One region of the Streptomyces sp. NPDC058620 genome, then DNA from elsewhere that is predicted to be linked to it. Evidence: riboswitches for the same ligand, from Rfam matches in the RefSeq annotation. Region 1 holds a riboswitch; each other region holds the start of a gene.

Region 1 (7,623 bases):
GCGGAGACCACCGCGAAGTCGTGTACGGGCAGGCCCGCTTCGCTGCGGTCGAGCCCGAAGACCTCGCACAGCACGCCGAGTTCGAAGGGGTGTACCTCGTCGAGCAGGAGGACGGCGACGTTGTTCAGCTTGGACATGGCGACAGTGTGGCAGTAATTCGATGGTGTGTGACAGTCCTGCCACTGCCGGATTCTGTCCGGAGGGACGACAGTAGAGGCATGAACACATTCATGAACTACACGGGCATAGCCGCTCTTTTCGTCCTCGTCCTGCTGCCCGCACTGGTCGGCCTCGCCCGCGAACGGCGCATCGACCGCGAGCTGCGGGCGCCGGAACGGAACCAGGGAGCCGAACCGCCGCAGGCCGAAGGCGCCGCACGGCCGGTCGCGGCCACACGGCGCCCCTCCATCGGCTCCTGGGCCCGGGTCTAGAAGTCGTCGTCGAAGCCGACGGAGCCCTCCACGGCCACCTGGTACGCGGACGGCCTGCGCTCGAAGAAGTTCGTCAGCTCCTGGACGCCCTGGAGCTCCATGAACGAGAACGGGTTCTCGGAGCCGTACAGCGGGGCGAAACCGAGGCGGGTGAGGCGCTGGTCGGCTACACACTCCAGGTACTGGCGCATCGACTCGGTGTTCATTCCCGGCAGGCCCTCGCCGCAGAGGTCGCGGCCGAACTGCAGCTCCGCCTCGACAGCCTCCCTCAGCATGTCGGTGACCTGCTGCTGGAGGGCGTCGTCGAAGAGATCCGGCTCCTCCTTGCGGACCGTGTCCACGACCTCGAACGCGAAGTTCATGTGCATGGTCTCGTCACGGAAGACCCAGTTGGTCCCCGTGGCGAGGCCGTGGAGCAGACCTCGGGAGCGGAACCAGTACACGTACGCGAAGGCGCCGTAGAAGAACAGCCCCTCGATGCACGCCGCGAAGCAGATCAGGTTCAGCAGGAAACGACGGCGGTCGGCCTTCGTCTCCAGCCGGTCGAGCTTCTCGACCTCGTTGATCCACTTGAAGCAGAACTGCGCCTTCTCCCGGATCGAGGGAATCTCCTCGACCGCGTCGAACGCCGCCGCGCGGTCGTCCGGGTCGGGCAGGTAGGTGTCGAGCAGCGTCAGATAGAACTGGACGTGAACGGCCTCCTCGAAGAGCTGCCGGGACAGATACAGCCGCGCCTCGGGCGAGTTGATGTGCTTGTACAGCGTCAGTACGAGGTTGTTGGAGACGATCGAGTCCCCCGTCGCGAAGAACGCGACGAGCCGCCCGATCATGTGCTGCTCGCCGGGCGACAGCTTCGCCAGATCGGCGACGTCGGAGTGGAGGTCGACCTCCTCCACCGTCCAGGTGTTCTTGATCGCGTCGCGGTAGCGCTCGTAGAAGTCCGGGTAGCGCATGGGCCGCAGGGTCAGTTCGAAGCCCGGGTCGAGCAGGTTCTTGGTCTCGGTGGAGCTCATTACTGGCAGGCCTCGCAGGACTCGGGGTTTTCGAGGGAGCAGGCGATCGCGTCCGCGTCGGGGGCGGCCGCCTGTACGGGGACGGGGGCGGCCGACGCCGCGCGGGCGATCCGGGTCGCCGGGCGCGAGCGCAGGTAGTACGTCGTCTTCAGCCCCTGCTTCCAGGCGTACGCGTACATCGAGGAGAGCTTGCCGATCGTCGGCGTCTCCAGGAACAGGTTCAGCGACTGGCTCTGGTCGAGGAACGGCGTACGCGCCGCGGCCATGTCGATCAGGCCGCGCTGCGGGATCTCCCACGCCGTGCGGTACAGCGCCCGTACCTCCTCGGGGATCCAGGCGAAGCCCTGCACGGAACCGCTCGCCTCGCGCAGCGCCTCCCGGGTCCGCGCGTCCCACACGCCGAGCTTCTTCAGCTCGTCGACCAGGTAGGCGTTGACCTGGAGGAACTCACCGCTGAGCGTCTCGCGCTTGAAGAGGTTGGAGACCTGCGGCTCGATGCACTCGTACACCCCGGCGATCGAGGCGATCGTCGCCGTCGGGGCGATGGCCAGCAGCAGCGAGTTGCGCATTCCGGTCGTCGCGATCCGGGCGCGCAGGGCGTCCCAGCGCTCCGGCCAGTTCAGCTCGGTGCCGTAGTGGTCGGGGTGCAGCACACCGCGGGCGGTGCGGGTCTGCGACCAGGCGGGGAGGGGGCCGGAGCGCTCGGCGAGATCGCAGGACGCCTCGTACGCGGCGAGCATGATCCGCTCGGAGATCTTCGTGGACAGCGCCCGCGCCTCGGGGGAGTCGAACGGCAGGCGCAGCTGGAAGAAGACGTCCTGGAGGCCCATCGCGCCCAGGCCCACCGGACGCCAGCGCGCGTTGGACCGGCCGGCCTGTTCGGTCGGGTAGAAGTTGATGTCGACGACCCGGTCGAGGAAGGTCACGGCGGTGCGGACCGTGGAGTCCAGGCGCTCCCAGTCGATGTCGCCGTCGGCCACGAACGCGCCTAGGTTGACCGAACCGAGGTTGCAGACGGCCGTCTCGCCGTCGTCCGTGACTTCGAGGATCTCGGTGCACAGGTTCGAGGAGTGGACCACGCGGCCCGGCTCGGCGGTCTGGTTGGCCGTGCGGTTGGAGGCGTCCTTGAACGTCATCCAGCCCTGACCGGTCTGCGCGAGCGTACGCATCATGCGGCCGTACAGGTCCCGTGCCGGCATCGTCTTGCGGGCCAGCCCCGCCGCCTCGGCGGCGCGGTACGCCGTGTCGAAGTCGTCGCCCCACAGGTCGACCAGCTCGGGCACGTCGGCGGGCGAGAACAGCGACCACTGGCCGTCCGCGTCGACGCGGCGCATGAACTCGTCCGGAATCCAGTGCGCCAGGTTGAGGTTGTGCGTACGCCGCTGGTCCTCGCCCGTGTTGTCGCGCAGCTCCAGGAACTCCTCGATGTCCGCGTGCCAGGTCTCCAGGTAGACGGCCGCGGCGCCCTTGCGGCGGCCGCCCTGGTTGACGGCGGCGACCGAGGCGTCCAGCGTCTTGAGGAACGGCACGATCCCGTTGGAGTGCCCGTTGGTGCCGCGGATCAGTGAACCGCGGGCGCGGATACGGGAGTACGAGAGGCCGATGCCGCCCGCGTGCTTGGAGAGCCGGGCCACCTGGTGGTAGCGGTCGTAGATCGAGTCGAGCTCGTCCAGCGGCGAGTCCAGCAGATAGCAGGAGGACATCTGCGGGTGCCGCGTGCCGGAGTTGAAGAGCGTGGGGGAGGAGGGGAGATAGTCGAGCCGGCTCATCAGGCCGTACAGCGCGGCGACCTCGTCCAGCGCCTCCGGGGTGTCGTCCTCCGCGAGACCGGACGCGACGCGCAGCATGAAGTGCTGCGGGGTCTCGATCACCTCGCGGGTCAGCGGGTGGCGCAGCAGATAGCGGCTGTAGAGGGTCCGCAGTCCGAAGTAGCCGAACCGGTCGTCGGCGCCGCCCACGAGCGAGGCGCCGACCAGGGCGTCGAGCCGGGAGGCGTGGACCCGGACGAACTGGGCGGTGCGGTCCGCGATCAGGCCCTCGCGGTGGCCGACGGCGACGGAGGCGGAGAAGGAGACCGCGCCCTGGCCTGACGCCTCGTCCGCGATGGTGCGGGTGAGGAGGCGGGCGGCGAGCCGGGAGTAGGCGGGGTCCTCGGAGATGAGGCCCGCGGCGGCCTCGGTGGCCAGCGAGCGCAGCTCCGCCTCGTCCGACTGGGCATTGCGGCCGCGCAGCGCGGCGGCGGCGACACGGCCGGGGTCGGTGTCGGGCAGATCCGCCGTGAGGTCGGTGAGGGTCCGCAGCAGTGCGGTCCCCGGGGCGTCCGTGGACGTTGCGGTCCCGGCGGACCGGTTCTTCTCGGCGGACTCTGCTGCTGAAACCGGATCGGCTGGCGCGATGGTCACCGCGGTGCTCTCCCTCGCTCGGCTCGGGGCCGGCGGGGAACGGGGGCAGCCGGGCAGCGTGGGGCCCGGAGGCGGCAGCACTGCGTGCGGCGTCCACCGGCCCATCCGCGAGGCCCGGACGTCTCTGCGCCCGGTTCGGTCGAGCCGGGCGCGCTGCCGACAGGTCTTCGGACTTCGGATGTGCAAAAGCACACCGATCACACCGTTGCGGGACAGTTCCGGATTCGCACCGGATTCCCCTGCGGCGACAGCGAGCATGAGCATACATGTGGGGGCTGCCCGTCGAGGCAGCCCCCACATGTTGTGTCGTGTGTCCGGAGCCCGGCCGGAGTGCTGTCAGGGTGCCGTCATAGTCAGTGGCCGCCCGGCGCACCCACCGTGGCGGGCGGGAGCACCGTCTTGACGCCCGGGTCGCCCGCGTCCGCCGTGTAGTCGGACGGGGAGGTCTCGTCGATCCCGGCCGGTGCCTTCAGCGCGTTGAGGACGAAGGTGAGGACGACCACGACCACCACGTTCAGGACGAACGCGGTGAGACCGATGTAACCGATCTCGCCGATGCCCGGGATCTCCTTCGAGGAGCCGCCGAAGTGCTTCTGCGTCGGGCTGGCCACGCCGTACGCGGCGACCGTCCCGTACAGCATGCCGACCGCCCAGCCGGCGATCAGGGCCCAGCGGTGGAACCACCGGGTGAAGAGACCGCCGACCAGCGCAGGCATCGTCTGGAGGATCCAGATCCCGCCGAGCAGCTGGAAGTTGATCGCGACCGTCTTGTCCATCGTGAGGACGAAGGCGAGCGCACCCACCTTCACCAGGAGCGAGACCAGCTTGGAGACCTTGGTCTCCTGCGCCGGGGTCGCGTCGGGCTTCAGGAAGTCCTTGTAGATGTTCCGGGTGAAGAGGTTCGCCGCGGCGATCGACATGATGGCCGCCGGGACCAGCGCGCCGATGCCGATCGCGGCGAAGGCGACGCCCGCGAACCAGTCGGGGAACATGTTCTCGAACAGCTGAGGGATCGCCAGCTGTCCGTTGTCGACCTTGACCCCGGCCGCGATGGCCATGAAGCCGAGCAGCGCCAGCAGGCCCAGCATCAGCGAGTACAGCGGCAGGATCGTGGTGTTGCGGCGGATCACGTCGCGGCTGCGGCTGGAGAGCGTCGCCGTGATCGAGTGCGGATACATGAAGAGCGCGAGCGCCGAACCCAGCGCCAGGGTGGCGTAGCCCCACTGGCCCATCTCACCCGGGACGAGCGCACCGCGCGGCTTGCCGGTCGCCTCGTTGGTCTGGGAGAACGCCTCGCTCGCCTTGGCGAAGATGTCGTCGAAGCCGCCCAGCTTGATCGGGATGTAGATGATCGCCACGGCGATGACCAGGTAGATCAGCCCGTCCTTGACGAACGCGATCAGCGCGGGCGCCCGCAGGCCCGAGGAGTAGGTGTACGCGGCGAGCACCGCGAACGCGATCAGCAGCGGCAGGTCCCTGATGAACCAGTGCGTCGTCTCGCCACCGCCGACGCCCATCACGTCCAGCACCGCCTGGATGCCGACGAGCTGGAGCGCGATGTACGGCATCGTGGCGAGGATGCCGGTGAGGGCGACCGCCAGTGAGAGCCCCTTCGAGCCGAAGCGGCCCCGGACGAAGTCCGAGGTGGTGACGTACCCGTGCTTGTGCGACACCGACCACAGACGCGGCAGGAACGTGAAGATCAGCGGGTAGACGAGGATCGTGTAGGGGACGGCGAAGAAGCCTGCCGCTCCCGCCGCGTAGATCGCCGCGGGGACGGCGACGAAGGTGTACGCCGTGTAGAGGTCGCCGCCGAGCAGGAACCAGGTGACCCAGGTGCCGAACGACCGTCCGCCCAGCCCCCATTCGTCCAGGCTGTTCTCGTTCTCGGCCTTCCGCCAGCGGGCGGCCATGAAGCCGATGACCGTGACGGCCACGAAGAAGAAGATGAACACGGCGAGTGCTACGCCGTTGACGCCGTCCTTCATGCTGACGCACCTCCCTTGCGGGCGCGCTGGTCACGCTGCCACAGCGTGTAAGCGATCATCGTCAGCGCGGTCGAGATGACGACCCAGAGCATCTGGTACCAGTAGAAGAACGGGATGCCGATAAAGGTCGGATCGACCTTCGCGTACGAGCTCACCCAGAGCATCGCCACGAACGGCGCGATGAGACAGAGGGCGATAACCACCCGCACGGGTGTGATCGTTGGTCGTTTTTCGGCGGTGTTTTCGGGCATGTGGTGCTCCGTCCCCTCGCTGGTCACCGGTGTAATGCGCACGAAATCTAGGCGAGGGGTCCGTCCAGCGTCACCCCCTGTCCGCATTGCGGTAGTGCAACGGTGATGTCTCGGTGAGACTCACGAGCGAAGCCATGGTCCGGTTCACGCCCCTCGCCTTCTCGTGCACAGCGAACGGCCCCCGTGGGAGAGGTGATTCCACGGGGGCCGTTCGTCGTGCGGTCGCGACGGACGAGGTGGTCGCGACGGGTGGAGCGGTGGCTCAGTCGGTGGGCCGCTTCAGGCGGGCCACGAACTTGTAGCGGTCGCCGCGGTACACCGAGCGCACCCACTCCACCGGTTCGCCGTGTCCGTCGATCGAATGCCGGGACAGCATCAGCATCGGCAGGCCGACGTCCGTACCCAGCAGTCCGGCCTCGCGCGGGGTGGCGAGCGAGGTCTCGATCGTCTCCTCGGCCTCGGCCAGCCGGACGTCGTACACCTCGGCGAGCGCGGTGTAGAGCGAGGTGTACTTCACCAGTGAACGGCGCAGCGCGGGAAAGCGTTTGGCCGAAAGGTGGGTGGTCTCGATCGCCATCGGCTCACCGCTGGCGAGGCGCAGCCGCTCGATCCGCAGCACCCGGCCGCCCGCGGTGATGTCGAGCAGGCCGGCGAGCGCGTCGTCGGCCGTGATGTATCCGATGTCCAGTAGCTGGGAAGTGGGTTCCAGCCCCTGGGCCCGCATGTCCTCGGTGTACGAGGTCAGCTGGAGCGCCTGGGAGACCTTCGGTTTGGCGACGAAGGTTCCCTTGCCCTGGATGCGCTCCAACCGGCCCTCGACGACCAGTTCCTGGAGCGCCTGGCGCACCGTGGTGCGCGAGGTGTCGAACTCGGCGGCCAGGGTCCGCTCGGGGGGTACTGGGGTGCCGGGCGGCAAGGTGTCGGTCATGTCGAGCAGATGGCGCTTGAGCCGGTAGTACTTCGGTACGCGTGCCGTACGCGTACCCGCACCGGTCTCGTTCTCCGTACTGCCCCCGTCGGCACCCATGGCCCGCCTTCCCGCCTGCTGCGTTGCTGCCGTCACCGGCTCCTCCGTCTATCGCGGCTCACATGGTGGCACGGTCCGGTCACGGGTCGTCGCCCTCTCCTAGGTGTCGGTCCGATAACGGACGCGAGTGCACTTCTTATACACCCTTGACACCCCTAAAGGTCTAGGCCAAGCTCCCGGTACTGGTCTAAACCATTAAAGACCAAGTCCCAGCCCCACAGGCAGTACTCGTCGTACGTTTCCGCGGTGGGCGGGGGGTTGCTGGTATCCCTGAGGAGGGTGTGGCATGAAGCGCAAGCTCATAGCGGCGGTCGGCGTCGCGGCGATGATGTCCGGTATTGCGGCGTGTGGTGGGGACGGCGGCAACGCTTCGAAGGACCCGAAGGACCGCTCCGAGGAACTGACCGTCTGGCTGATGGTCGACGCGCAGAGCACCTGGCCGGAACTGGTCAAGGACGTCAACGCGCAGTTCAAGAAGAAGTACCCGAAGGTCAAGGTCAACGTCCAGTAC
Region 2 (7,623 bases), on a different contig from region 1:
CCCGCTCCACCAGTGCGGGCGGCTGGGAGCGGTTCGTCGTGTACTACAACGAGGACCTGGGCCACTGGGCGCTCCAGTCCACGCTGAACGGGCTGTTCGTCACCATGGAGAACAGCTACACCGGATCGCTGCAGTACGTACTGCGCGCCCGCTCCGCCGACATCACCGGCGCCTGGGAGGAGTTCGTCCTCCACGACATCAGCGCCTGACGCCCGTGTCTCCGCCACCCATCGGTGCCTGTGCGCCGGTGGGTGGCGGTGGGCCGACAGCCGGAGCCGACGAGCGGCAGTGACCGCTCAAGCGGCGTCACCCTCTGGTGCGACCGCTTCAACGTCTCCTTCGGGGCGGCCGGGCTCTCCCCTGTCCGAGCGCCGGGCCCCGGGTCACGAGGCGAACTTCCTCAGCTCGGCGGCCAGGGAGCTGATGGCTGCGGGATTGCGCGGGCTCTCCACCAGGTCCACGTAGTCGAGGACGACGATCCGGTCGTTCTTGATCGCCGAGACGTTGGCGAGCGGCTTGTAGGACTTCAGGAACTTCCGCTTCTGGTCCGCGCTGGTGTCGCCGTAGTCATTGATCACGATCACCTCGGGGTCGCGGTCGACAACCGTCTCCCAGCCCACCGTCGTCCAGCTGTCCTTGAGGTCCTTCATGATGTGGTCCCCGCCCGCCTTGGTGATGATGTCGTGGGGCCCCGCGAACGCGCCGGAGGTCAGCGGCTTGTCCTGCCCGTCGTCGTAGAGGAAGACGCGCGGGCGGTCGGTTCCCTCGGCGGCCTTCGCCTGTGCTGCGGCGACCTGCTTCCGGAACGACGCGATGAGGGTGTCGGCCCGGTCCTCGACATCGAATATCCGCCCCAGATTGCGCAGGTCGGTGTAGAGCGCGTCGAGCGGCGCCATCACCCCGCGCGCCTTGCCCTGCCCGTTGCGGCAGGACTCGCTCAGCAGGTAGGAGCCGATGCCCACGCGCTGCAGTTCGGCAGGGGTGAAGCCCTCCCCCTCGTTGAAGCCGTAGTTCCAGCCCGCGAAGACCAGGTCGGCACGGGCGTCGAGGACCAGTTCCTTGTTGATGGTCTCCTTGGAGAGCCACTCGGTCTTCTGGTAACCGCCCTTCCAGGGCACGGAGGTGAGATCGCCCTTGTCGTCGGGCATGACGTATCCCGCCATGTGGTCCTCGAGACCGAGCGCGAACATGATCTCGGTGATGCCGACGTCGTTGGTGACCACGCGTTGCGGGGCCTTCTCGTAGGTCTTCCTCTCACCGCAGTTCTCGACCGTCACCGGATAGTGGCTGCCGGCGGCTCCGGAGCCGCCCTTCCGGTCGCCCTGTGAGGCGACCTCCGCTCCGCAGCCGGTGAGGGCCAGGGCGACGGCGAGCGCGAGTGCGGCGGGTCGTACGGGGTTCGTCATGGTGACGGGGACTCCTTGGGACATCGGTTACGCGGCGAGGAGACGGTCGAAGAGCAGCTGGATCGCGCCGGTCTCCGGGTGCGGTACGCGGTGCGCCCGTACGCCGAAGACCTCGGCCAGCAAATCGGGTGTGAGGACGTCGTGCGGAGGGCCGGAAGCGACGATCCGGCCGCCGTCGATGACGTGGATGAGATCGCAGTGGAGTGCGGCGAGGTTGAGATCGTGCAGCGCGGTGAGAACGGTCAGCCCGCTCTCGCGCACCAGGGCCAGCACCTCCAACTGTTGTGCGATGTCCAGGTGGTTGGTGGGTTCGTCGAGGACCAGGACCCGGGGCTGCTGGGCCAGCGCGCGGGCGATCAGCACACGCTGCTTCTCACCGCCGGAAAGGGTGAGGAAGCCGCGATCGGTGAGGTGGCCGGCGCCGACTCCCGCCAGCGCGGCCTCGCACGTACGCCGGTCCTCCTCGGTGGTCCGGGCCATGGACCGCTGGTGCGGCAGCCGCCCCATCGCCACGACCTCGGCGACCGTGAAATCGAACTCGGTGACCGCCTCCTGGGGAAGCGCGGCCAGCCGGCGGGCGCTCTCGCGCGCGCTCATCGCGGAAAGGTCGTCCTCGCCGAGCCGGACGGTGCCGGCCGAGGGGCGCAGGGCTCGGTAGACGCACCGCAGCAAGGTGGACTTTCCGCTGCCGTTGGGCCCGACGAGGCCGACGAACTGCCCTGTACCGGCGCGCAGTGTGACGTCGTCGACGAGTCGCGCGCCGGCGATCTCGACCGTCAGTTCATCGATGTCGATCCGCATCACGCGCCTCCGAACGTGTAGGAGCGGCGGCGCATGAGCAGGACGAAGCAGGGAACACCGATGACCGCGGTCAGTACGCCCACGGGCAGTTCGGCCGGTGCGAGCACCACACGGGAGAGGATGTCCACCCAGATCAGCAGGACGGCGCCGGCGAGCGGTGCGACGGCGAGGAGCCGGCGGTGGTCCGCGCCGACCAGCATCCGTGCGGCGTGCGGGACCATCAGGCCGACGAAGCCGATCGCACCGCTCACCGCGACGACGGCCCCCGTGACGGCCGCGGAGACGAGGAAGAGCTCCTTGCGCAGCCTTCCCGCGTCCACGCCCAGCGCTGCGGCGGTCTCGTCGCCCATGGCGAGGGCGTTCAGCCGGCGCGCCGACCATGCGAGGTGGGCGAGGCCGGCGAACACGGCGGTCGCGGCGATCGGCACGGATGCCCAGGTGGCTCCGCCGAGGCTGCCGAGCATCCACATCATCGCGGAGCGGGCCGCCTCGCCGCGCTCGGCCGCGAACACCATGAACGTGGTCACGGCCGAGAAGCCGTAGTACATCGCGGTGCCCGTCAGTACGAGCCGCAGCGGGGTCAGGCCGCGATCGGTGCGGGCGATGGCGTACACCAGCACCATGGCCAGGAGGGCGGAGACGAAGGCCGCCGACGACAGGGCCCAGATGCCGAAGGCGCCGAACGCGCCGAAGATGAGGACGGCGTTGGCGCCGACGGCCGCGCCGGAGGAGATACCGAGGACGAACGGGTCGGCCAGGGCGTTGCGGACCATGGCCTGCACGGCGACGCCGATGGCCGAAAGGCCCGCCCCCACGACGGCAGCCAGGACGGCTCGCGGGAAGCGCAGTTCCCAGACGATGGTGTAGGCCGCGACCTGGTCGGGGGCGATGGTTCCGCCCGTCAGCCCGGCCCAGAGATGGCGCACCACCTCTCCCCAGGAGAGCCCCGAGGCCCCGGTTCCGGCGCCGAGGACGAGGGAGACCGGGAGCGCGATGCCCAGGCAGGTCAGGAGCAGTGGCAGTGAGACGCGCTTGGGGGGCGCGGGCCCGGCGCCGGTGGGGGCGGCGAGCAGCGGTGCGGCGGGTATGCGTTCGAGCGATGTGGCCACGGGCGGGTCGCTTTCGCCTCGGGCCGTGCGCCTACGTTCCAAAGGAGCAGCCCGGGACTCGGGGCCCCTGCGCAGCACCTCTCGCAGTCCACGGCGAATTGACAGGAGCCATCACCACCGCGGGAAATCGGGCTTACGGAGACCTGTGTGGGCTCCGCCTACCGTTGCGGGTCAGCGCCGGACTTCGACCGGACTTCCCCCGCGGGGCGCATGCAGCTTAGCGCGGAACGGTTCGGCTACGTCGGGAACAAGGCACTACCCGCGGTCCACGTGGTGCGACCGGGCTCCCGGCGCTCAGCCCCTGGGATGTGTGCCCGGCGTGTGGCCGAAGGCGCGGCGGAAGACGTCGATGAAGGCGCTGGCGGAAGACCAGCCGCAGAGGTGCGCGACCGCGGTGACGGGCGTGTGACAGGCCAGCAGGACCAGTGCGTGGTGGAGCCGCGACTGGGTGCGCCACTGCGGGAACGTCATGCCGAGGTCGCTGCGGAACAGCCGGGACAGCGTGCGGTCGCTCGCTCCCACCTCACGGCCCAGTTCGGCGAGGGTACGGCCGTCCGCCGGATCGGCGCACAGGATGTCGCACAGCGTCCGCAGCAGCGGCACGGTCGGTGTGGGCAGGTGCAGCGGCTCCTGGGGCGAGGCTCGCAGCTGGTCGAGCAACACCGCGCGCAGTCGGGCCCGTTCGGGGCTGTCGGCGCCCGGGGGGCGGGTATGGGCGACGATCAGTTCGCGCAGCAGGGGGCCCACGGCGAGCACGGTCGGCGTGTCCAGGGCGAGCGGGTTCTCCGTCCTGGGCAGCCCCACGAGGTGCAGTTCGAGTTCGCCGTGGGCCTGGTGGGCATGCACGGTGCCGGCGGGGATCCAGATGGCGCGGGTGGCCGGGGCGACCCACGAGCCCGCGTCGGTGGTGACGGCCAGCACTCCGCGTCCGGCGTAGACGATTTGGTGGTCGTCGTGCCGGTGGGCATCTATCGCGGCGCCGGGCGCCATCCGCTGGGTGCGGGTCGGGGCGACCGACGTGTGGCGGATGTTCGTCATTGCCTGGCAGATTATCGGAAGTGCGACACGGTGCCGGGATCCGATCATGACGGGGTGCGAAGAAAACCGTCCCTCACACTGTTGTCCGTCGGGCATGCCTGCGTCGACGTCTACCAGGGCGCCGTGGCGTCCCTGGTGCCGTTCTTCGTCGCGGAGCGCGCCTACAGCTATGCGGCCGTCTCGGGCATCGTGCTCGCCGCCTCCCTGCTCTCGTCCGTGGCACAGCCGGTGTTCGGTGTCCTCACCGACCGTTGGCCGATGCCCTGGCTGCTGCCCGTCAGCACACTGCTGGGCGGTCTCGGAATCGCGCTGAGCGGGGTGAGCGGCTCGTACGCGCTGACCCTGGTGTTCGTGGCGGTGTCCGGGGTGGGCGTGGCCGCCTACCACCCCGAGTCCGCCCGGGTGGCCCGGATCGTCAGCCGGGGCAGTCACAGCGGGATGGGCTGGTTCTCGTTGGGCGGCAACCTCGGCTTCGCGGCGGCCCCACTCCTGGTCACCGCCGTCGTCTCCGTCGGCGGTCTGCGCCTGACACCGCTCCTGGTACTGCCCGCGCTGGTCGGCGTCTCCCTGTGTGTGCCGGTGCTCAGGGCGCTGGAGCGGCGCCGGTCCGACGGAGGCGGTACGGCGGTGGCGGCCGGGCCCGACGACCGGGCGTCGTTCGTGAGACTGTCACTGGCCGTGGTGTGCCGGTCGGTCGTCTTCATCGGCCTGAGCACCTTCCTCTCGCTCTACGCCACGGAGCGCATGGGCGGCAGTGGGACGGCGGGCACCGCGGCGCTGTTCGTGCTCTATCTCGGCGGTGCGGCCGGGTCCGTGCTGGGCGGCGCGCTGGCCGACCGGTGGGACCGGGTCACCGTCGCGCGCTGGTCGTACCTGCTCGCTTCCGGCTCCGTCGCGGGCCTCGTCCTCGTACCGGGCCCGGCGTTCTACGTGTTCGTCGCCCTGACATCGGCCGGCCTGTACGTCCCGTTCTCGCTGCAGGTCACGCTCGCGCAGGACTATCTGCCCTCGCGCGTGGGCACGGCCGGCGGGATCACGCTCGGTCTGACCGTCAGCATCGGTGGTCTGGTGAGTCCCCTCATCGGCAGCATCGCCGACGCGACGTCCCTGCGGACCGCGCTGGCACCCCTGGCCCTGATGCCCGCGCTGAGCTGGCTGCTGTTCCGCACCCTGCCCGAACCGACCGTGCCCGCTTCACTGCGCAGCCCCTGATTCCGGCCGGTGCCGCCGCGCCCGCCGGGCCTGAAGGGAGGGCATGGGTTCCTCGTCGGGGACTGGATCAGCAACACCTTCGGCGGCACGGTCGCCGACAGTTCGAAGTTCGGCACAGCCGTCTCCGGCAACCCCGGCGCGAACAGGCCCACCCCCTGTCCGGGCGGCCAGGACGAGACCGGCACGACCGGCGCCTTCCCGGCGGCACCTTCGGCGTGACCGTCTTCGCCAAGGTGACCCTGCGGAAAATTCTCGGCCGCCTTCCGGTACGTCCTCGTGCCGGACCGGCCCCAGGAATTCGCGTGCCGCTCTCCCGCGGGTACACCAGCAGGAGCAGGAAGCGGCCGACCGGCCGTCCGCTGCCCGCACCGGCGTCACCCGAGGGGCGAGAAACAGCTACCTCCGGAGACACCGGTTGTCGAACGCGCAAGCGCATGTGAGAGATTGGCACTCCTCTTGTGAAGGCGCTTCAGCAACTCCGGGGGCCGGGGGCACAGTCGTGGCTACCGGTCGGGGACGGAGGCGAACGCCCTTCTCAACATGCTTGCTTGCAGGGCGTGTTGGCCGATATCGGGACCATGACCTGTCTCGATTGAAGGGAAGATTCCGGTGATAGCATCCGGGCATCTGTGATCTTGATCCACTGGATTCAGATGCTGATTTGCGATCGGCGGCCTGTTCCACGCGACAGCGGCCGCGGGCAGCGCCCGAGCGGCTGTACCGCGGCTCCTCGCGAGGTGCACCGGTCGCCGTCCGCCTGCCATGCGCCCGGGAAGGTTTCCATGATTCGAGATGCACTTGTGTGGTGCTTGGTCGCGGTGGCGGCGACAGCCGTCGTCGCGGTCGTGGCACTCGCCGCCCGCAATAGAGCCCTAGGGGCGAAGAAGCAACAGACCGAGGCCGAGCTGAGGCGCCAGCTCCACACGTCCGACAGTCAACTGCACGTTTCGCGTGCCGAGTTGCAGAGGTTCAGGAGCGAGCAGGACCGGACCCTCCGGGAGGCCAAGGAGGCGGCGGAGGAGAACACCAAGGCGGTCCTCAAGGGCGCCGCCAGCTTCCTGCAGAGTCTCGCGGCGGAGCAGACGACACTCCTGGACGGGATTCAGCGGACGTACGGCGGTCACGCCGTGCTCAGCGACCTGCTGGAGGTGAACCACGCCAACGCCCAGATGGCGCGCAAGGCCCAGGGCATCGCGGTCATGTGCGGTGCGCCGCTCGGCCGCCGCAACAGGCCCGCCAGCGTGTACGACGTGGTGCGCAGCGCCCAGGGGCAGATACGCAACTTCCACCGGGTCGCCATCATGCAGCAGACCGGTCTCGCGCTGAAGGCGTCCGCGGTCGCCCCCGTGGCCCTCGCCGTGGCCGAACTGCTTGACAACGCTGCCAGCTTCTCCCAGCAGGACGCCCCGATCGAGGTGACGTTCCAGCGGGTCCAGAACAACCTGTGCATCGTCATCGACGACGCCGGTGTCAGCATGAACGACGAGGACCGGCAGCGGGCCACCGAGCTGCTGTCCGGGGATGTCGTCCCCCGGCTGTCACAACTCGGGAACCAGCCGAAGTTCGGCTTCCCGGTGATCGGCCTGATCGCGCGTCAGTACGGCTTCAAGGTGGATGTCACCGGAGTCTCCCGGTACGGCGGCGTACGGGCCGTCGTCCTGCTGCCCGAGGAGCTGTGGACCATGGAGGAGACGCCGCCGGCCCAGGAGGCCCCCGTGAGCAGCATCCTGCGTGCCGAACGGCCACAGACCGGGACGACGCGCACGACACACGGTCTGCCGAAGCGCGGAGCGCGCCAGGCACCCATCGCGAGCGTGCCCGATCCGGAGGAGACCCGGCCGGTGTCACAGGCTCCCCAGGAGACCGGCCGCGCCTCCGGGCGCAGCCTGGGGGCCTTTCAGCGCGGCACGCTGTCAGGCCGCAACCTAGATGCCACGTCGCTCGAAGGGTCCGAAGACGCATGACCGCCGACCTGTCGTGGATGCTCGAGGACATCGTGCACAACGTGCCCCGTGCACGGCACGCCGTCCTGCTGTCCGCGGACGGCCTTCCTCGTG
Region 3 (7,623 bases), on a different contig from region 1:
ATCACGATCTCCTCGGCGAAGGGCTCGCCGCCGAGCAGCATGAGCCCGGCGTCCGAGAGGGCGCGCAGGGGCAGTTCGGTGCGGCCGCAGCCTAGGTAGAGCATGGAGCCCGGCAGTACGGGGACCCCGTCGACCTCCGCCTCGCCGGACATCGACAGGACGGCGTACTCGAAGTCGGGGTCGAGGGGTACGCGGGCCTCGGCGCCGCTCGTCAGGGCCAGGTCGGCGCCGATGATCGGGGTGTACGTGGTGCCGGGCGAGGCGGCGCCGTCGAGTTCTCCGAGGATCACGGTCGCGACGAGGCCCGGCGCGGTGACCGTGGGAAGGTTGGTGTGGTGCTGGAAGTGCGGATCGACGTTCCGATGCGCTTCGGGCAGTGCGACCCAGAGCTGCGCGCCGTGGAGGTACCTGGCGTGGGGCTTCGGGCTCTCCTCGGAGTGGCTGATCGCCTTGCCCGAGGTCATCAGGCCCAGCTCGCGGGGGCGGATCGCCTGGAGGCTGCCCACGCTGTCGCGGTGCAGGACCTCGCCGTCATGCAGCCAACTGACCGTCTGCAGACCCATGTGCGGGTGCGGCGGCACCTGCATCCCGGGCTCGTCGGCGATGTCGTCGGGGCCGTAGTGGTCCACGAAAGCCCAGGCGCCGACCATCCGGCGGCCCAGATTCGGCAGCAGCCTGCGGACCTCGGTGGATTCGCCCAACTGGACACGGCGCGGAGCGAGTAGTTCGCGTACCGGCTCGGCGACGACGAAGCCCCGTCCTCCGCAGACGGAGGGTGTGGCCTGGCGATCGAGATTACTCATGGCGCTCAACCTATTCCCGCAGGGACCCGTAGTGCCCACCCCCACGCCGAAAGTTTAGTGGAATATTCAATCATTATGCTGTGTTGACGCACCCGAACGGACACCGCGGAGACCGCGGACCGGATCCGCCAACGGCCCCGCCAAGGAGGACCAGTGAACGACACCTACTACGAGTTCGGCACAGCCGCCGAACGCTGGGACCGTGCGCAGATGTTCTTCGACGCGAAGGAGTACCTGACCGCCGCCCGCATCCTGGGCGGGCTGGTCGATGAGGTACCGGAGCAGGTCGCTCCGCGACTGCTGCTGGCCCGCGCCTACTACCACTCGGCGCGCCTCGGCAAGGCCGAGGCGGAGCTGCGTGCCGTGCTGGAGCGCGACCCCGTCGAGGACTACGCGCAGCTGATGCTGGGCCGGACCCTGGAGCGGCAGGGCCGGCATGCGGAGGCCGTGCCCCATCTGCGGATGGCGGCGGCGCTGACCGGGGATTTCGGGCCGGAAGCGTCGTAACGCCGTACCGCGAAGCGACCCCGGGTCGTCGGTGACGGCGCTCGGGGTCCGCCCGCTCAGGCCCGGGGCTTCGGCTCCGGGCCGCCCTGTGTGTTGGAGACACGGTCCAGCCATTCCGTCATCAAGGCCGCCTCCGCCGTACTGAGCCCTGCCCCGTGGGACTGCCGCAGCAGAGCACTCAAGGTGGCGGCGGTGGAAGGGACTGCGGCGGTAGGGGCCGCCGCACCCACCGGCGCACCGCCGGCTTCGTCCGGCGTCAGGACCGCGGCGTGTACCGCGTCGCGCACTCGCCGCGATGCCGTGGGGTCGGAGAAGGTCCCCGGGCGGGCCACCAGCATCAGCGCCACGCCCACGTTGGCAGACATGATCACCTGGGCCGCCAGTTCGGGAGCGACCAGCAGCCTGCCCCGCTCCGCCGCCCGCTCCAGGTCACGAGTGAGAATCCGGTGCGACTCCAGCGCCGAGGCCGGCGGGGTGCGCATCGCGGGCGAGTTCATCAGCCGGTACAGGTTCGGATTGCGCAGGGCGAAGTCCACATGACTGTCCCAGCCATGACGGAGATCCTCCACCGGGTCCGTGGACTCGCCGCGCTCCCGCTTGGTCGCCAGGTACGCGTCGAAGCCGTGGTCGACGACGGCCGACAGCAGGCCTTCCTTGTCGCCGAAATGCCGGTACAGGGCGGGGGGCCCCACCTGGGCGGCCTCACACACGGCACGCGTGGAGACATCGCCGTCCGGGGACTCCGCGACCAACTCGGCCGCCACCTCGAGAATGCGCGCTCGTGTACTCATCGGACGGACGCTATCAAGCGGCGCCCGGCGCAATTCAGACGCCGGAACGGAGGGTCAGCCGGTCGTCGATGCCGATGCGGGTGAGGAACTCCGCGCGGATAGGGCCGACGACGACACTGACCTCCTCGCTGCGGTCGCCCGCCGGGTCGGCATCCACCCGAAAGGGCCGCTTGCCGTGTTCGGTGGTGACCACCCTCACGACGGCATCGGCGGGAGCGAGGTCGGCGGTTCATGGAGGTCCCATGCATGGCAGTGCTCCCGGTCGAGGGGGTGGGTAGCAGGGCCGGTCGACTCAGACTATGCCGCCGTTGGCACGCACGACCTGGCCGTTGACCCAGCGGGCAGGGCCGGCGAGGAAGGAGACGACTTCGGCGATGTCCTCCGGCGTCCCCAAGCGCTCCAGCGGCGCCTGGGCTGCCAGCCGCGCCACCGTCTCCTCGTCCTTGCCGTCCAGGAACAGGGCGGTCGCGGTCGGTCCGGGCGCGACCGCGTTGACAGTGATGTCCCGGCCGCGCAGCTCGCGGGCCAGGATCAGCGTCATGGCCTCGACGGCACCCTTCGTGGCTGCGTAGGCGCTGTAGCCGGGAAGGGACAGGGACAGCACGGAGCTGGAGAAGTTGATGATCGCCCCGCCCTCGCGCAGGCGCCGCGCTGCCTGCTGATCGACGACGAAGGTGCCGCGGATGTTGGTTCGGTGCATCCGGTCCAGGGCGTCCAGGTCCGTGTCGACCAGCGGGGCCAGCGTCATCACACCTGCGGCGTGGACGACCACGTCGACTCCCCCGAACGCTTCCTCGGCGGCGTCGAAGAGGGCGGTGACAGCGACTTCGTCGGCCACGTCGGCCCGGTACGCGAAGGCCTCGCCGCCTTCGGCGACGATGGCAGCGACTGCGGCTTCGGCCTCGGTGAGATTGCCCGCGTAGTTGACGACGACGGCGAAGCCGTCCGCCGCGAGCCGTTCGGCGCTCTGGCGGCCGATGCCGCGCGAGCCGCCGGTGACGACGGCGACCCTGCGGCGGGTGGGGGTGGCCTGCTCACTCATCACGCTGCTCCCTGCTGGAGGGGACGGCTGCCTGCGCCACCCCGGGTAATCAACGCTAACACCAATAACGTAGCGTCGCTACCCTCCTGTCGGTAGCGATGTTATCCAGCAGCGATAACCCACCGGCATCCGTCCTCCGCCGCGCATATTCGGATGCGCTCAGCCCTCACGCCGTGATACTCCGCCAGTCATGGATGACCTTGTGACGACACGCCTCACGCTCCGCCTGATGAGTCCCGCCGAAGCAGCGGACATAGTTGCGGGCGAACCGGGGGCCGACGCCCGGTGGGCCCCGGGGTACCCCACCGACGGGGACAAAGGCGGTGCGCGCCGCTACCTCAGCACGTGCGAGACGTCCGGGGACCCCCGGCCGTTCGGCTCCTTCGAGATCAGGCGGCGGGAGGACGAACAGGTGATCGGTGGGCTGGGATTTCACGGCGTACCCGATGAGAACGGTCAGGTGACCATCGGCTACGGTCTGGCCCCCGGCGCCCGGGGGAAGGGGTACGCCTCCGAGGCGCTGCGCGCCCTGCTGGAGTTCGCCCGCTCGCAAGGCGTCGCATCCGTGCGGGGCGACGCGAACCTCGACAACATCGGATCCCACCGCGTCATGACAGCGGCCGGGATGCGGCTCGTCGGGGTGGACGATCAACTGCATCACTACCTGGTCGACTGGACCGGCAAGGACGCATAGGGCACGTCGGCCCGCCGTCCTGCCGGCGTCCGGCGCCACGAACCGCGCAACCCGCCGGGCAGCGCCCGGCGGGTTGCGTAGCGAACGGATACGGCTCAGTCAGGGGTGTCGAGGGACCGGTGGGCCGGTCACCTGCCACCGCTCAGGTCACCGCCCCCGCAGTCCGGGACGCCGCTCCGGTGCCCGCGCGCGAGCTGTCCGCCTCAGGCTCCAGCAGTCGTTCGGTCAGATATCCGAAGACGAGACCGAAGCAGCCCCACAGCGTCGCCTGGATGGCGAGCGTGGACAGCCGGAACTGCCAGAGCAGCGTGGCCGGGAAGTCCTTGCCGACCTCGTTGAACGAGGGCAGGAAGGCGTAGGCGAGTCCGATGAGAAGGACGAAGCCGGCGAACGCGGCGATCGACGCGTTCCAGTTGCCCAGACGGGGTGCGAGCCGCTTGCCGATGATGACGGCGGCGACGGCCAGCAGCACGCTCAGCGCGACCATCAAGAAGAAGAGGGCCGTGCGCTGTCCGATGGTGCCGGGATCACCTACGGCCGGCGGGTTTGCCGGGTACTTCAGGAACGGCACGACGTACACCGTCAGCAGCGCGGCACCGGCGACGAAAGCGGCTGTGGCCCGGGGGCCGAAGTCGCCGATGCGGCCGAGCGCGTAGCAGAAGACGAGTGCGGCGATGCCGCCGACCGCCACGCCGAACACCAGGATGCCGGTGGCGAGGCCGCCGGTGGCCTGCATGGTGCGGCTGACGAGTTCCTCGCCGCCGCCGTGGTCGTGGTGGTGAGCCGCTTCCAGCGCGATGGCGGCGTCCACCTGGGACTCACCGAGGAAGTAGGCGACGACGAGGGCGAGCGCGCCCGCCACGAGGCCGGCCAGCATCCCGCGGACGAGCAGAGCTCTGACAGAGATGGAGTTCACGAGGTTGTCCCCTGCGTATCGGGTTCTCAGTGGCAGGGGAAACCGAGCAGGTGCCGGCCGTCGTGGACCCACTCGTGGACGCCTTCACCGGCGATGACCGAGATGGCCCCCTGCTCGGCGCCGACGAAGTACAGCAGGACGAGCATGAGAATGCCGAAGAACGCCGCCCAAGGGGCAAGGGCCTTCAGCGAGATGGGGGTGATGGCGGGTGCGCCGGTGGCGGGGGCAGCAGACTGTGCCATGGCAGAACCTCCTGTGGGAACACGCGTCCCGATCGTGGTGCCTCAGACGACAGTGCCGGGTCTGACTTCCCGTACAGGTACGAGTTCACAGTGGCGCGACCGTGCCGGATTCTCACCGGCTTCCGTCACACCGTCGTCATGGTCGTCGTGACCATACCGCTTGCGGCTGGGCACCGCCATGGTGCAATCGGCAGGGCGACGGGCCCCGACGGCCACACGTCACGTACGGAACAGGCCATGGTTCACGGAGTGGAGAGCGCGTTGACGGTACGGGTGATATTGATCTCGCCTGCGATGAATCCCGGTCTGCGAGAGGCCCGGTTCGAGGGTGACGCGCCCCTCGACGAGGCCGGAACACGTCGGGCGCGTGCCGCCGCGGGTGGCGTACCGGATGCGGACCTGTGCCTGAGCGGCGGCTCCGAGCGCTGCCTTCGGACCGCCGAGGTCCTCGGCCTTCAGCCCGTGTCCGAACTCGCCCTCGCCGACTGGGCCATGGGGCGCTGGCGCGGGAAGCGGCTGTCCGACGTGAGCGACAGCGAACCCGAGGCCGTGGCGTCCTGGCTGGCCGACCCGGACGCGGCCCCCCACGGTGGTGAGTCGCTGTCGAACCTGTCCGCCCGGGTCGGCGGCTGGCTCGACGGTCTGGAGGAGGGCAGCGGCCGGGTCCTCGCCGTCGTCGAGCCCGCCGTCGTACGCGCCGCGATCGTTCATGGACTCGGTCTGCCCTCGTCGGCGTTCTGGCGCCTCGACGTGCCTCCTTTGACCCGCACCGAACTCAGCGGACGCCAGGGGCGCTGGAACCTGATGTGTGGTCAGGCTCTTTGAGGCCGATACGTGTTGAGCCGGACGACCGTCAGGCGGGAAGTGTGATGGCCGTGGCCGCGATGCCGTCGTGAACCAGCCATCTGCCCGTGAGCACCGGAGGCATTCCGGGCGCGGTCCGCAACAGCGTCGCGGTGAATGTTCCTCCGGCCGCGGTCGCGGACGTACGGACGAACGTGATGTCCGCTTCGGTGAAGTCGAGTTCGGTCCGGGTGAGGGGGAACCACGTCTTGAACACGCTCTCCTTGGCGCTGAACAGCAGCCGGTCCCAGTGAACGGCCCCGGTCCCGTCGGGCTCCGTGCCGGTTCTCCGTCCCGTCAAGTCGTCGTGCGACAGGAGCCGCTCCCGCTCCGAGGGGAGCGAGACGATCTCCCATATGCCGGAGGGCAGCGGCGCGTTGGGTTCGGCATCGACCCCCAGGCCACGGAGGTCCTCCGCCCTCGCCAGCGCTGCCGCACGGTAGCCGTCGCAGTGCGTCATGCTGCCGACGAACCCGGTGGGCCACAGCGGCATTCCTCGGTGACCACGCAGTACGGGAGCGGGCGGCAGGCCCAGAGCGGCCATCGCCCTGCGGGCGCAGGCGCGGGCCGCGGCGAATTCGTGGCGCCGTTTCGCCACACTCGTGGCGACCAGTGCCTCTTCCTCCGGGAACAGGGTTCCGGCGGGTGCGTCCTCCTCACAGGTCGCCGCGCTGGCCACGTACGGAGGGAGGAGCCGGTCGATCACGATGCCTCTCCCTGCCCGGCGGGCGCCGGTCCGTCCGCGTCGGGCGGCGTCCCGGTCTGCGTGCCGGCCCCGTCCTCGTACGGCAGGATCTGCCGCAACAGCCCACGGGGGTGGCCCAGTTCGCGCCACTCCCTGGGATAGCCGATCGAGACTTCCTCGAAGCGCACCCCGTCGTACCAGGTCGTACGGGGAATGTGGAGATGGCCGTACACAACGGCCGCCACGTTGAACCTGCGGTGCCAGTCGGCTGTGAGTTCGGTGCCGCACCACTGGGCGAACTCCGGGTGCCACATGACGGATGTGGGTTCCCGCACCAGTGGCCAGTGGCCGGCGAGCACGAGGGGGATGTCCGGGTCGTGTGCGGCCAGCCGCTGCTCGGTCTGCGCGACCCGGGCCCGGCACCAGTCGTCGCGGGTGGCGTACGGGTCGGGGTGCAGCACGAACTCGTCGGTGCATACGACGCCCACTTCGTGGGCGCGAGCCAGGGACTCCTCCTTGGTCGTCGTGCCCGGGGCGCGGAAGGTGTAGTCGTAGAGAACGAAGACGGGTGCGACCGCCACCGGCCCGTCCGGCCCCGGCCAGCGGGGGAAGGGGTCCTCGGGTGTGGAGACGCCGAGCGCTCGGCACACCTCGACGAGGTGGTCGTACCGCGCCTGGCCTCGAAGCGCCACGGCGTCCCTGTCGATCGTCCAAAGTTCGTGGTTTCCCGGCGTCCACACGACGTGGGCGAATCGGCTCGCGAGCAGTTCCAGCGCCCACGCCACGTCCTTCACCTGCTCGGCCACGTCACCCGCGACGATGAGCCAGTCCGCATCCGACATCGGGTGCAGCGACTCGACGATCGGCCGGTTGTCGGCGATTCCGACATGCAGATCGCTGACGGCGAGGAGCCGGCCCGCTCCGTGCGCGGGGTGCGGGACCGGATACTGGGCGGGGTCGCTCGGAGAGCTCATGGACGCGTTTCCCGATCTCGCGGCGGATACGTGAGCCTGTTCCACAGGTACGGCGTTCGTTCGAATTTACCGTCTCACGGGTGACCGTGACCACGCTTTCGATCTTCCCGGTTCGTCGGGTCGGCG
Region 4 (7,623 bases), on a different contig from region 1:
CCGGGCGGCGGCCAGGGCGCGCAGGGTGGCCCGCCAGTCGAGGACCGGTGAGTCGAGGACGAGGCCGGTGATGCGGTCGCGGAGCGCGCAGTTCACGGCGGCGTGCAGGGCCATCGAGGCGCCGGTGGACCAGCCGTGGACGATGACGCTGTGGGCTCCGTAGCGCACCGCGTAACGGATGGCGGCGTCCAGGTCGCGCCATTCGGACTCACCGAGGTGGCCGAGGCCGTCCGCCGGGCGCGGAGCTCCGGCGTCGCCGCGGTAGGCCAGGTCCAGTACGGGCATCTGCTGGGCGTTGAGGAACCCCATCAGGTTCATGGGGTGTTCGCGGGTGGTGCCGAGGCCGTGCACGGTGATCACCCAGACGTCACGGGGAGCGGGCACGAACCAGGCGGGCAGGACGCCCAGCTCGCCGGGGATCTCGACCTCCTTGAAGTCGAGCCCGAGTGCGCTGCCCGGGTCCCCGCTGTACAGCTCGGGGGTCATGCGGACCTTGGCGCCCGGTTCCAGGCTGCCGTGGACGACGCGCTCCAGTCTGCGGACGACGGTGTCGGCGCCGCGCTCCGCCTGCTCGATCACCGGTCCGACGACGGCGTGGACGCCTGGGCCCACCAGTCCGTACGTACCGGGCCGGAGCGCGGCGAAGGAGCGGGTCAGGGTGACCTGTCCGGCCGCCGTGGCGTGCACGGTGAGCCTGTGGTCGCCGGGGAAGGGACGTCCGGACGGCACCTTGAGGGCGGCGTCACTGGCGTACCGGCCGGCCGCGACCGCTGCCGCGCCGACGCCGAGGATCGTGGTGACGGCCGCTGCCGTCGCTGTAGCCGGGCGCATGCTTCAGTGTCACGGCGACCGCGGCGCGGTGCCAGTGGGCGGGGCCGTCCGATGCCCGCCGGTGCGCGCCCCGGGACGTCAGCCGGGCTGGCCGTAGCCCTTCAGGGCGTCCTGCACGTCGCGCAGCTGGGTATGGGAGAGCAGCGTCGGCCGGTGGCCGGGCACGGAACTCGCGGTGATCCAGAGCCTGCACAGCCATTCGAGCTGGGCGGTGCGGTCGTACGCCTCGTCGAGGGTGTTCCCGTAGGTGACGGTTCCGTGGTTCTGCAGCAGGCAGCCCGTGCGGTCGCGCAGGGCGGTGAGCATGTTCTCGGCGAGCTCCCGGGTCCCGTAGCGCGCGTAGGCGGCGGTGCGGACGGGGCCGCCGAGCATCGCGGCGGCGTAGTGCACGAGCGGGACCTCGGGGACGAGCGTGGAGACCGCGGTGGCGTGCACGGCGTGGGTGTGGACGACGGCGCCGGCGCCGGTGTTCGCGTAGACGGCGAGATGGAGCGGGAGTTCGCTGGTGGGGGCGAGGTCGCCGAGCACCTGCCGGCCTTCCAGGTCCACGCCGACCGCGTCCGCGGGACGGAGCCGGTCGTACGGCACGCCGCTGGGGGTGACCAGGACGACGTCTCCGACCCGGGCCGAGACGTTGCCCGAGGTTCCGACGACGAGGCCGTCGGACGCCGTCCTGCGGGCCGTCGCGACCACGTCGTCCCAGGCCCGTTCGATCGCGTCCCGATGCTGATCACTCATGGGGGAAATCCTAGGGGTGCGGGGCGTACGGGCGCCGGGAGTGCGCGTCTGGTGACCAGGATCTCCCTGGTGGGAAAAGCGGCCGAAAACGTTCGCCACCGGGTCGTAACGGAGGGGCTCCCTCCAGGCGCCGGACGGGCTGTGCACCCCTTCCCCACACAAGCGGAGTGGCCGCACTCCGATTGGGGTCACCACAACGCCCTGCTCAGTTCACCTTCCGTTCACTCAGGTTGCCTACGGTCCACGTGCCACTGACGTCGAGCGATTGCCTGGGTAAATGGAACACATCACACTGCTGCTTGCGATTGTGATCGTGACAGCTCTCGTGTTCGATTTCACGAACGGTTTCCATGACACCGCCAACGCGATGGCCACCACCATCTCGACCGGCGCTCTGAAGCCCAAGACAGCGGTGGCGATGTCCGCCGTTCTCAATCTGATCGGCGCGTTCCTGTCGGTGGAGGTCGCGAAAACGATCTCCGGCGGGATCGTCAACGAGGACGGCCTGAGAACCGAGGTCATCTTCGCGGCGCTCGTCGGCGCCATCCTCTGGAATCTGCTGACCTGGCTGGTGGGCCTGCCCTCCAGCTCCTCGCACGCCCTCTTCGGCGGCCTCATCGGCGCCGCGGTCATGTCGGCCGGCTGGTCCTCGATCGACGGCGGCACCGTCGTCACCAAGGTCCTGCTCCCCGCCATCGCCGCCCCGCTCGTCGCCGGCCTCGCGGCCCTGCTGGCCACCAGGCTGACGTACCGGATCAACCGGAAGGTCACCGACGAGGCCCAGCTGAAGTCGACCGCCAAGGGCTACCGGGCCGGCCAGATCGCCTCGGCCGGGCTCGTCTCCCTCGCCCACGGCACGAACGACGCGCAGAAGACCATGGGCATCATCACCCTGGCCCTGGTCACCGGCGGTGTCCTGGCCCCCGGCTCCAACCCGCCGGTCTGGGTCATCGTCTCCGCCGGTGTCGCCATCGCCCTGGGTACCTACCTCGGCGGCTGGCGCATCATCCGCACCATGGGCAGCGGCCTCACCGAGCTCAAGCCGCCGCAGGGCTTCGCCTCCCAGACCAGTGCGGCCACGGTCATCCTGGCCTCCTCCCACCTCGGCTTCTCCCTCTCCACCACCCAGTCCTGCTCCGGCGCCGTCATGGGCGCGGGTCTCGGACGCAAGGGCGGTGTGGTCCGCTGGTCCACCGCCACCCGGATGTTCATCGCCTGGGGCCTGACCCTGCCGGCCGCCGGTCTGGTCGGCGCGGGCGCAGAGTTCCTCACCAAGCAGGGCAGCTGGGGCGTCGCCGTCGTCGCGGTCCTGCTCGTCGCGGGCTCCGGCGCCATCTGGCTGCTGTCGCGCCGCAAGCCGGTCGACCACACCAACGTCACGGACAGCCAGCACCCCGAGCCCGCGGGCGTCGTCACGATGGCCATGGCGGCCGTCACGCCGCCGCCCACCGGCACCGCGGCCATGGAGATCAAGTCCACCATCCCGGCCCCGGCCGGTACCACCGCCGACCCGGCCCGCCCGGCCACGGTCTAAAGGGCAGGAACTACCACCATGAAAATCGACTGGGCAGCTCTTGCCTCCGTCTTCGGCGTCAGCCTCGTGGTCACCGTGGCGCTCGTCGGCCTCTTCACCCTCGGCATCGTCGGCCTGTCCAGGCAGGCCGCGACCGCCTCGGCCGGCAGCTCCGGCGGCTCTCTCGCCCTGGCCCGTACCGGCGCATACCTCTGCTTCGGGCTCTGCGCCGCGGCGGTCACCTACGGGATCTACCTGATCGTCGTCTGACGCAGCGGCCGCAGCGCACGCTGCCGCATATGTCTCCCTCGCCGTTGATCTGCGCGCAGCCTCGCAGGTCAACGGCGAGTTGACGGGCGTTCGCACAGCGTGGTGGACTGCCCGTGCCGTTTACGGCGACAGAAGAGGAAGCCGGTGCGAATCCGGCGCGGTCCCGCCACTGTCACCGGGGAGCACTCCCCCCACACCGGAAGTCACGGTCCGCCCGCGGACTGGAAGGCCGGGGGGAACTGCCGATCCGGAAGCCAGGAGACTCTCGTCGCCGGTCACGTCGAACCAGGGCGCGGACCCTGAGTGAGGACATACGCCATGCTGCCCGGCCGCTGTGCGCCCGATCCTGTGTCACCTGTCGCCAGAACGTCCCGTGCATCGGCGGGCTGAGCCATGCGTGCCGACCGCATATTCGCGTACGGCGCCACGACCGGTCTGATCGGCGATCTGCTCCTGGGCGATCCCCGCCGGGGTCACCCCGTCGCCGCCTTCGGGCTGGCAGCCGCGGAGGTCGAGAACCGCCTGTGGCGGGACCACCGCGGGTGGGGCGCGCTCCACACGCTGATCTGCGCCGGAGGCGCCGCGGGAGCCGCCGCGCTCACCGCACGCGCCGTCCGCGACCGCCCCGCCGTCGCCGTCGCGCTGACCGCCGCCACCACCTGGTCCGTCATCGGCGGTACCTCACTGGGCCGCGAGGCACGCGCCATCGGCGGTGCGCTCGACGCCGGGGACCTCGACACGGCCCGCGAGCGGCTGCCCCACCTGTGCGGACGCGACCCGCAGGCGCTCGACGGGCCGCAGATCGCCCGCGCCGTCGTCGAATCCGTCGCCGAGAACACCTCGGACGCCGTCGTCGGCGCCCTCGTCTGGGGCGCACTGGGCGGCGTACCCGGTCTCGTCGCCTTCCGGGCCGTCAACACCCTCGACGCCATGGTGGGGCACAGGTCGCCCCAGTACCGGCGGTACGGCTGGGCCTCCGCCCGCCTCGACGACCTCGCGGGCTGGCCCGGGGCCCGCCTCACCGCCGCACTCGCCGTCGCCGCCGGCGGCCGGCCCCTGCAGGCGGTACGGGCCTGGCGGGCCGACGCGGGCAAGCACCCGAGCCCCAACGCGGGACCGGTCGAGGCGTCGTTCGCGGGCGCGCTCGGCGTACGGCTCGGCGGGACCCTCGCGTACGGCGGCCGGGTCGAGCACCGGCCGGTGCTCAACGGGGTGGCCGGCCGCGCGGTGGAGACCCCGGACATCGAACGTGCGGTGCGGCTGTCGCGCCGGGTGAGTGCGCTGGCCCTCGGCGTCTGTGTGGCCGGACGGCTGATCGCGGGACGGAGACGGATATGAGCGGCGGACTGCTGGTCGCGGGAACCACGTCGGACGCGGGCAAGAGCGTCGTCACGGCGGGGATCTGCCGGTGGCTCGTACGGCAGGGGGTGAAGGTCGCGCCGTTCAAGGCGCAGAACATGTCGCTCAACTCGTTCGTCACCCGCGAGGGCGCGGAGATCGGACGCGCCCAGGCCATGCAGGCGCAGGCCGCCCGGGTGGAGCCGACGGCGCTGATGAACCCAGTGCTGCTCAAGCCCGGCAGCGACCGGTCCAGCCAGGTCGTCCTGATGGGGAAGCCCGTCGGCGAGATGAGCGCACGCGGCTACCACGGGGGGCGCCAGGAATCGCTGCTCGGAACCGTCGTGGACTGCCTGGAGCAGCTTCGGGGCACGTATGACGCCGTGATCTGCGAGGGGGCGGGCAGTCCGGCCGAGATCAATCTGCGGCGTACGGACATCGTGAACATGGGCATCGCACGGGCTGCACGCTTCCCCGTACTGGTGGTCGGGGACATCGACCGCGGCGGTGTCTTCGCCTCGTTCTTCGGTACGACGGCGCTGCTGAGCGCGGAGGACCAGGAGCTGGTCGCCGGGTATCTCGTGAACAAGTTCCGGGGCGACGTCTCGTTGCTGGAGCCGGGTCTCGACATGCTGTACGAGCTCACGGGGCGGCGGACGTACGGGGTGCTGCCGTTCGCGCACGGGCTGGGAATCGACGAGGAGGACGGGCTGCGGGTGTCGCTGCGCGGCGCCGTCCGGGAGTCCGCCGTCACCGCGCCGCACGGCGAGGACGTCCTGCGGGTCGCGGTGTGCGCCGTACCGCTGATGTCGAACTTCACCGACGTGGACGCACTGGCCGCCGAGCCGGGTGTCGTCGTGCGGTTCGTGGACCGGGCGGAGGAGCTGGCCGACGCGGACCTGGTGATCGTGCCGGGCACGCGCGGCACGGTGAAGGCACTGGCCTGGCTGCGGGAGCGGGGACTGGCGGACGCGCTGGTGCGGCGGGCCGCCGAGGGGCGCCCGGTGCTGGGGATCTGCGGCGGTTTCCAGGTGCTCGGTGAGCACATCGAGGACGAGGTGGAGTCGCGGGCCGGGCACGTCGACGGGCTCGGGCTGCTGCCGGTACGCATCCGCTTCGAGAAGGCCAAGACGCTGGCCCGGCCGGTCGGTTCGGCGCTCGGGGAACCGGTCGAGGGGTACGAGATCCATCACGGGGTCGCCGATGTGCGGGGCGGGGAACCGTTCCTGGACGGATGCCGGGTGGGCGCGGTGTGGGGGACGCACTGGCACGGGTCCCTGGAGAGCGACGCGTTCCGTCGGCGGTTCCTGGCGGAGGTCGCGCGGGCGGCGGGGCGGCGGTTCGTCGCCGCGCCCGACACGAGCTTCGAGGTGCTGCGGGAGGAGCAGTTGGACCGGCTGGGGGATCTGATCGAGGAACACGCGGACACGGACGCGTTGTGGCGGCTGATCGAGGGCGGGGCGCCGGCTGGGCTGCCGTTCGTGCCGCCGGGGGCGCCGCGGGTGGGTACGCCTGTGGGGGCGGGTGCGCCTGCGGGTGCGGCGCGCCTTCCCCTGCCCGCCCCTTCCCGTGACCGGGGCTCCGCCCCGGACCCCGGTCCTCGATCGCCGGACGGGCTTGAGAACGCCCGGAACGCGGTCCTGGAGCCGGGTGGGCTTGAAGAGGACCGGAACGTGGCCCGGGAAGTCGACGGGCTCGAAGAGGCCCGGAACGCGGTCCTGGAAGTGGCCGGGAACGGGGCGGATCTGCCGCATGCCGAGAAGGAGACTCTGTGAGTACGCCGTATCCGTTCACCGCCATCGTCGGGCAGGACGACCTGCGGCTCGGGCTCCTGCTGAACGCCGTCAGCCCGGCCGTCGGCGGGGTCCTCGTGCGGGGGGAGAAGGGGACCGCCAAGTCCACCGCCGTGCGGGCCCTCGCGGCGCTCATGCCCGAGGTCTCCGTCGTTCCGGGGTGCCGGTTCTCGTGTGATCCGGTCGCGCCCGACCCGGCGTGTCCCGATGGGCCCCACGAGGCCGCGGGCGGTGTGTCGCGGGCCGCGCGCACCGTCGAACTGCCCGTCGGGGCCTCCGAGGACCGGCTCGTCGGGGCACTGGACATCGAGCGGGCACTCTCCGAGGGTGTGAAGGCGTTCGAGCCCGGGCTCCTCGCCGACGCCCACCGCGGCATCCTGTACGTCGACGAGGTCAACCTGCTCCACGACCACCTCGTGGACCTGCTCCTCGACGCCGCCGCCATGGGCGCCTCGTACGTGGAGCGCGAGGGCGTCTCCGTACGGCACGCGGCGCGTTTCCTGCTGGTCGGGACGATGAACCCCGAAGAAGGCGAACTGCGGCCGCAGTTGCTGGACCGGTTCGGGCTCACCGTCGAGGTCGCCGCCTCCCGCGACACCGATCTGCGGGTCGAGGTCGTACGGCGCCGGCTGGCCTACGACGACGACCCGGCCGGCTTCTCCGCCCGATGGGCGGACCAGGAAGAGGAGTTGCGCGAGCGGATCGCCGCCGCGCGCGCCCTGCTGCCCCAAGTCGTCCTCGGTGACGGCGTGTTGCGGCAGATCGCGGCGACCTGTGCGGCCTTCGAGGTGGACGGGATGCGCGCCGACATCGTCATGGCCCGTACCGCCACGGCGCTGGCTGCCTGGGCCGGGCGGGAGGAGGTGCTCGCCGAGGACGTGCGCCAGGCCGCGCTGCTCGCGCTTCCGCACCGGCGCCGGCGCAATCCGTTCGACGCGCCGGGGCTCGACGAGGACAAGCTGGACGACACGCTGCGGGACGCCGCGCCGGACGAGAGCCAGGGCGAGGGCGACAATGATCCGGACCCGGACGGGCCGGATGACGGCGGTGACGGTGGTGGTGGCGGTGGCGTGCCGCCGCAGGCCGACGGCCCTGATGGACCGGCCGGGGCCGGCACGCCGGACCACGCGCCGGAGAGCG

What was found. A riboswitch is a leader RNA that binds a small molecule or an ion and turns the genes downstream of it on or off. The one in region 1 is predicted to bind cobalamin.
Region 2: linked by a shared signal. The riboswitch ahead of ACFWSK_RS00395 (FecCD family ABC transporter permease) and the one ahead of ACFWSK_RS10985 (ribonucleoside-diphosphate reductase subunit alpha) in region 1 are both predicted to bind cobalamin.
Region 3: linked by a shared signal. The riboswitch ahead of ACFWSK_RS25795 (CbtB-domain containing protein) and the one ahead of ACFWSK_RS10985 (ribonucleoside-diphosphate reductase subunit alpha) in region 1 are both predicted to bind cobalamin.
Region 4: linked by a shared signal. The riboswitch ahead of ACFWSK_RS10045 (cobalamin biosynthesis protein) and the one ahead of ACFWSK_RS10985 (ribonucleoside-diphosphate reductase subunit alpha) in region 1 are both predicted to bind cobalamin.

Annotation. Positions count from the first base shown of each region.
Region 1 covers NZ_JBHXQO010000008.1:16,866-24,488, forward strand. The annotation lists gene ACFWSK_RS10970 (GlxA family transcriptional regulator) at 1-137, opposite strand, end outside; gene ACFWSK_RS10975 (hypothetical protein) at 219-431, shown strand; gene ACFWSK_RS10980 (ribonucleotide-diphosphate reductase subunit beta) at 428-1,444, opposite strand; gene ACFWSK_RS10985 (ribonucleoside-diphosphate reductase subunit alpha) at 1,444-3,846, opposite strand; cobalamin riboswitch at 3,987-4,123, opposite strand; gene mctP (monocarboxylate uptake permease MctP) at 4,200-5,834, opposite strand; gene ACFWSK_RS10995 (DUF3311 domain-containing protein) at 5,831-6,085, opposite strand; gene ACFWSK_RS11000 (GntR family transcriptional regulator) at 6,348-7,112, opposite strand; gene ACFWSK_RS11005 (sugar ABC transporter substrate-binding protein) at 7,399-7,623, shown strand, end outside.
Region 2 covers NZ_JBHXQO010000001.1:85,058-92,680, reverse strand. The annotation lists gene ACFWSK_RS00410 (hypothetical protein) at 1-209, shown strand, start outside; gene ACFWSK_RS00405 (ABC transporter substrate-binding protein) at 384-1,406, opposite strand; gene ACFWSK_RS00400 (ABC transporter ATP-binding protein) at 1,434-2,207, opposite strand; gene ACFWSK_RS00395 (FecCD family ABC transporter permease) at 2,207-3,316, opposite strand; cobalamin riboswitch at 3,417-3,564, opposite strand; gene ACFWSK_RS00390 (AraC family transcriptional regulator) at 3,611-4,354, opposite strand; gene ACFWSK_RS00385 (MFS transporter) at 4,409-5,566, shown strand; gene ACFWSK_RS00380 (hypothetical protein) at 5,576-5,785, shown strand; gene ACFWSK_RS00375 (ATP-binding protein) at 6,349-7,530, shown strand; gene ACFWSK_RS00370 (roadblock/LC7 domain-containing protein) at 7,527-7,623, shown strand, end outside.
Region 3 covers NZ_JBHXQO010000033.1:44,772-52,394, forward strand. The annotation lists gene ACFWSK_RS25760 (pirin family protein) at 1-803, opposite strand, end outside; gene ACFWSK_RS25765 (tetratricopeptide repeat protein) at 957-1,310, shown strand; gene ACFWSK_RS25770 (TetR/AcrR family transcriptional regulator) at 1,367-2,101, opposite strand; gene ACFWSK_RS25775 (short-chain dehydrogenase/reductase) at 2,136-2,294, opposite strand; gene ACFWSK_RS25780 (SDR family oxidoreductase) at 2,394-3,143, opposite strand; gene ACFWSK_RS25785 (GNAT family N-acetyltransferase) at 3,334-3,837, shown strand; gene ACFWSK_RS25790 (CbtA family protein) at 3,980-4,753, opposite strand; gene ACFWSK_RS25795 (CbtB-domain containing protein) at 4,780-4,995, opposite strand; adenosylcobalamin (AdoCbl) riboswitch at 4,999-5,146, opposite strand; gene ACFWSK_RS25800 (histidine phosphatase family protein) at 5,233-5,820, shown strand; gene ACFWSK_RS25805 (4'-phosphopantetheinyl transferase) at 5,849-6,544, opposite strand; gene ACFWSK_RS25810 (metallophosphoesterase family protein) at 6,541-7,497, opposite strand.
Region 4 covers NZ_JBHXQO010000007.1:34,518-42,140, forward strand. The annotation lists gene ACFWSK_RS10025 (alpha/beta hydrolase) at 1-831, opposite strand, end outside; gene ACFWSK_RS10030 (class II aldolase/adducin family protein) at 910-1,569, opposite strand; gene ACFWSK_RS10035 (anion permease) at 1,847-3,103, shown strand; gene ACFWSK_RS10040 (hypothetical protein) at 3,122-3,352, shown strand; cobalamin riboswitch at 3,485-3,617, shown strand; gene ACFWSK_RS10045 (cobalamin biosynthesis protein) at 3,746-4,690, shown strand; gene ACFWSK_RS10050 (cobyric acid synthase) at 4,687-6,465, shown strand; gene ACFWSK_RS10055 (putative cobaltochelatase) at 6,462-7,623, shown strand, end outside.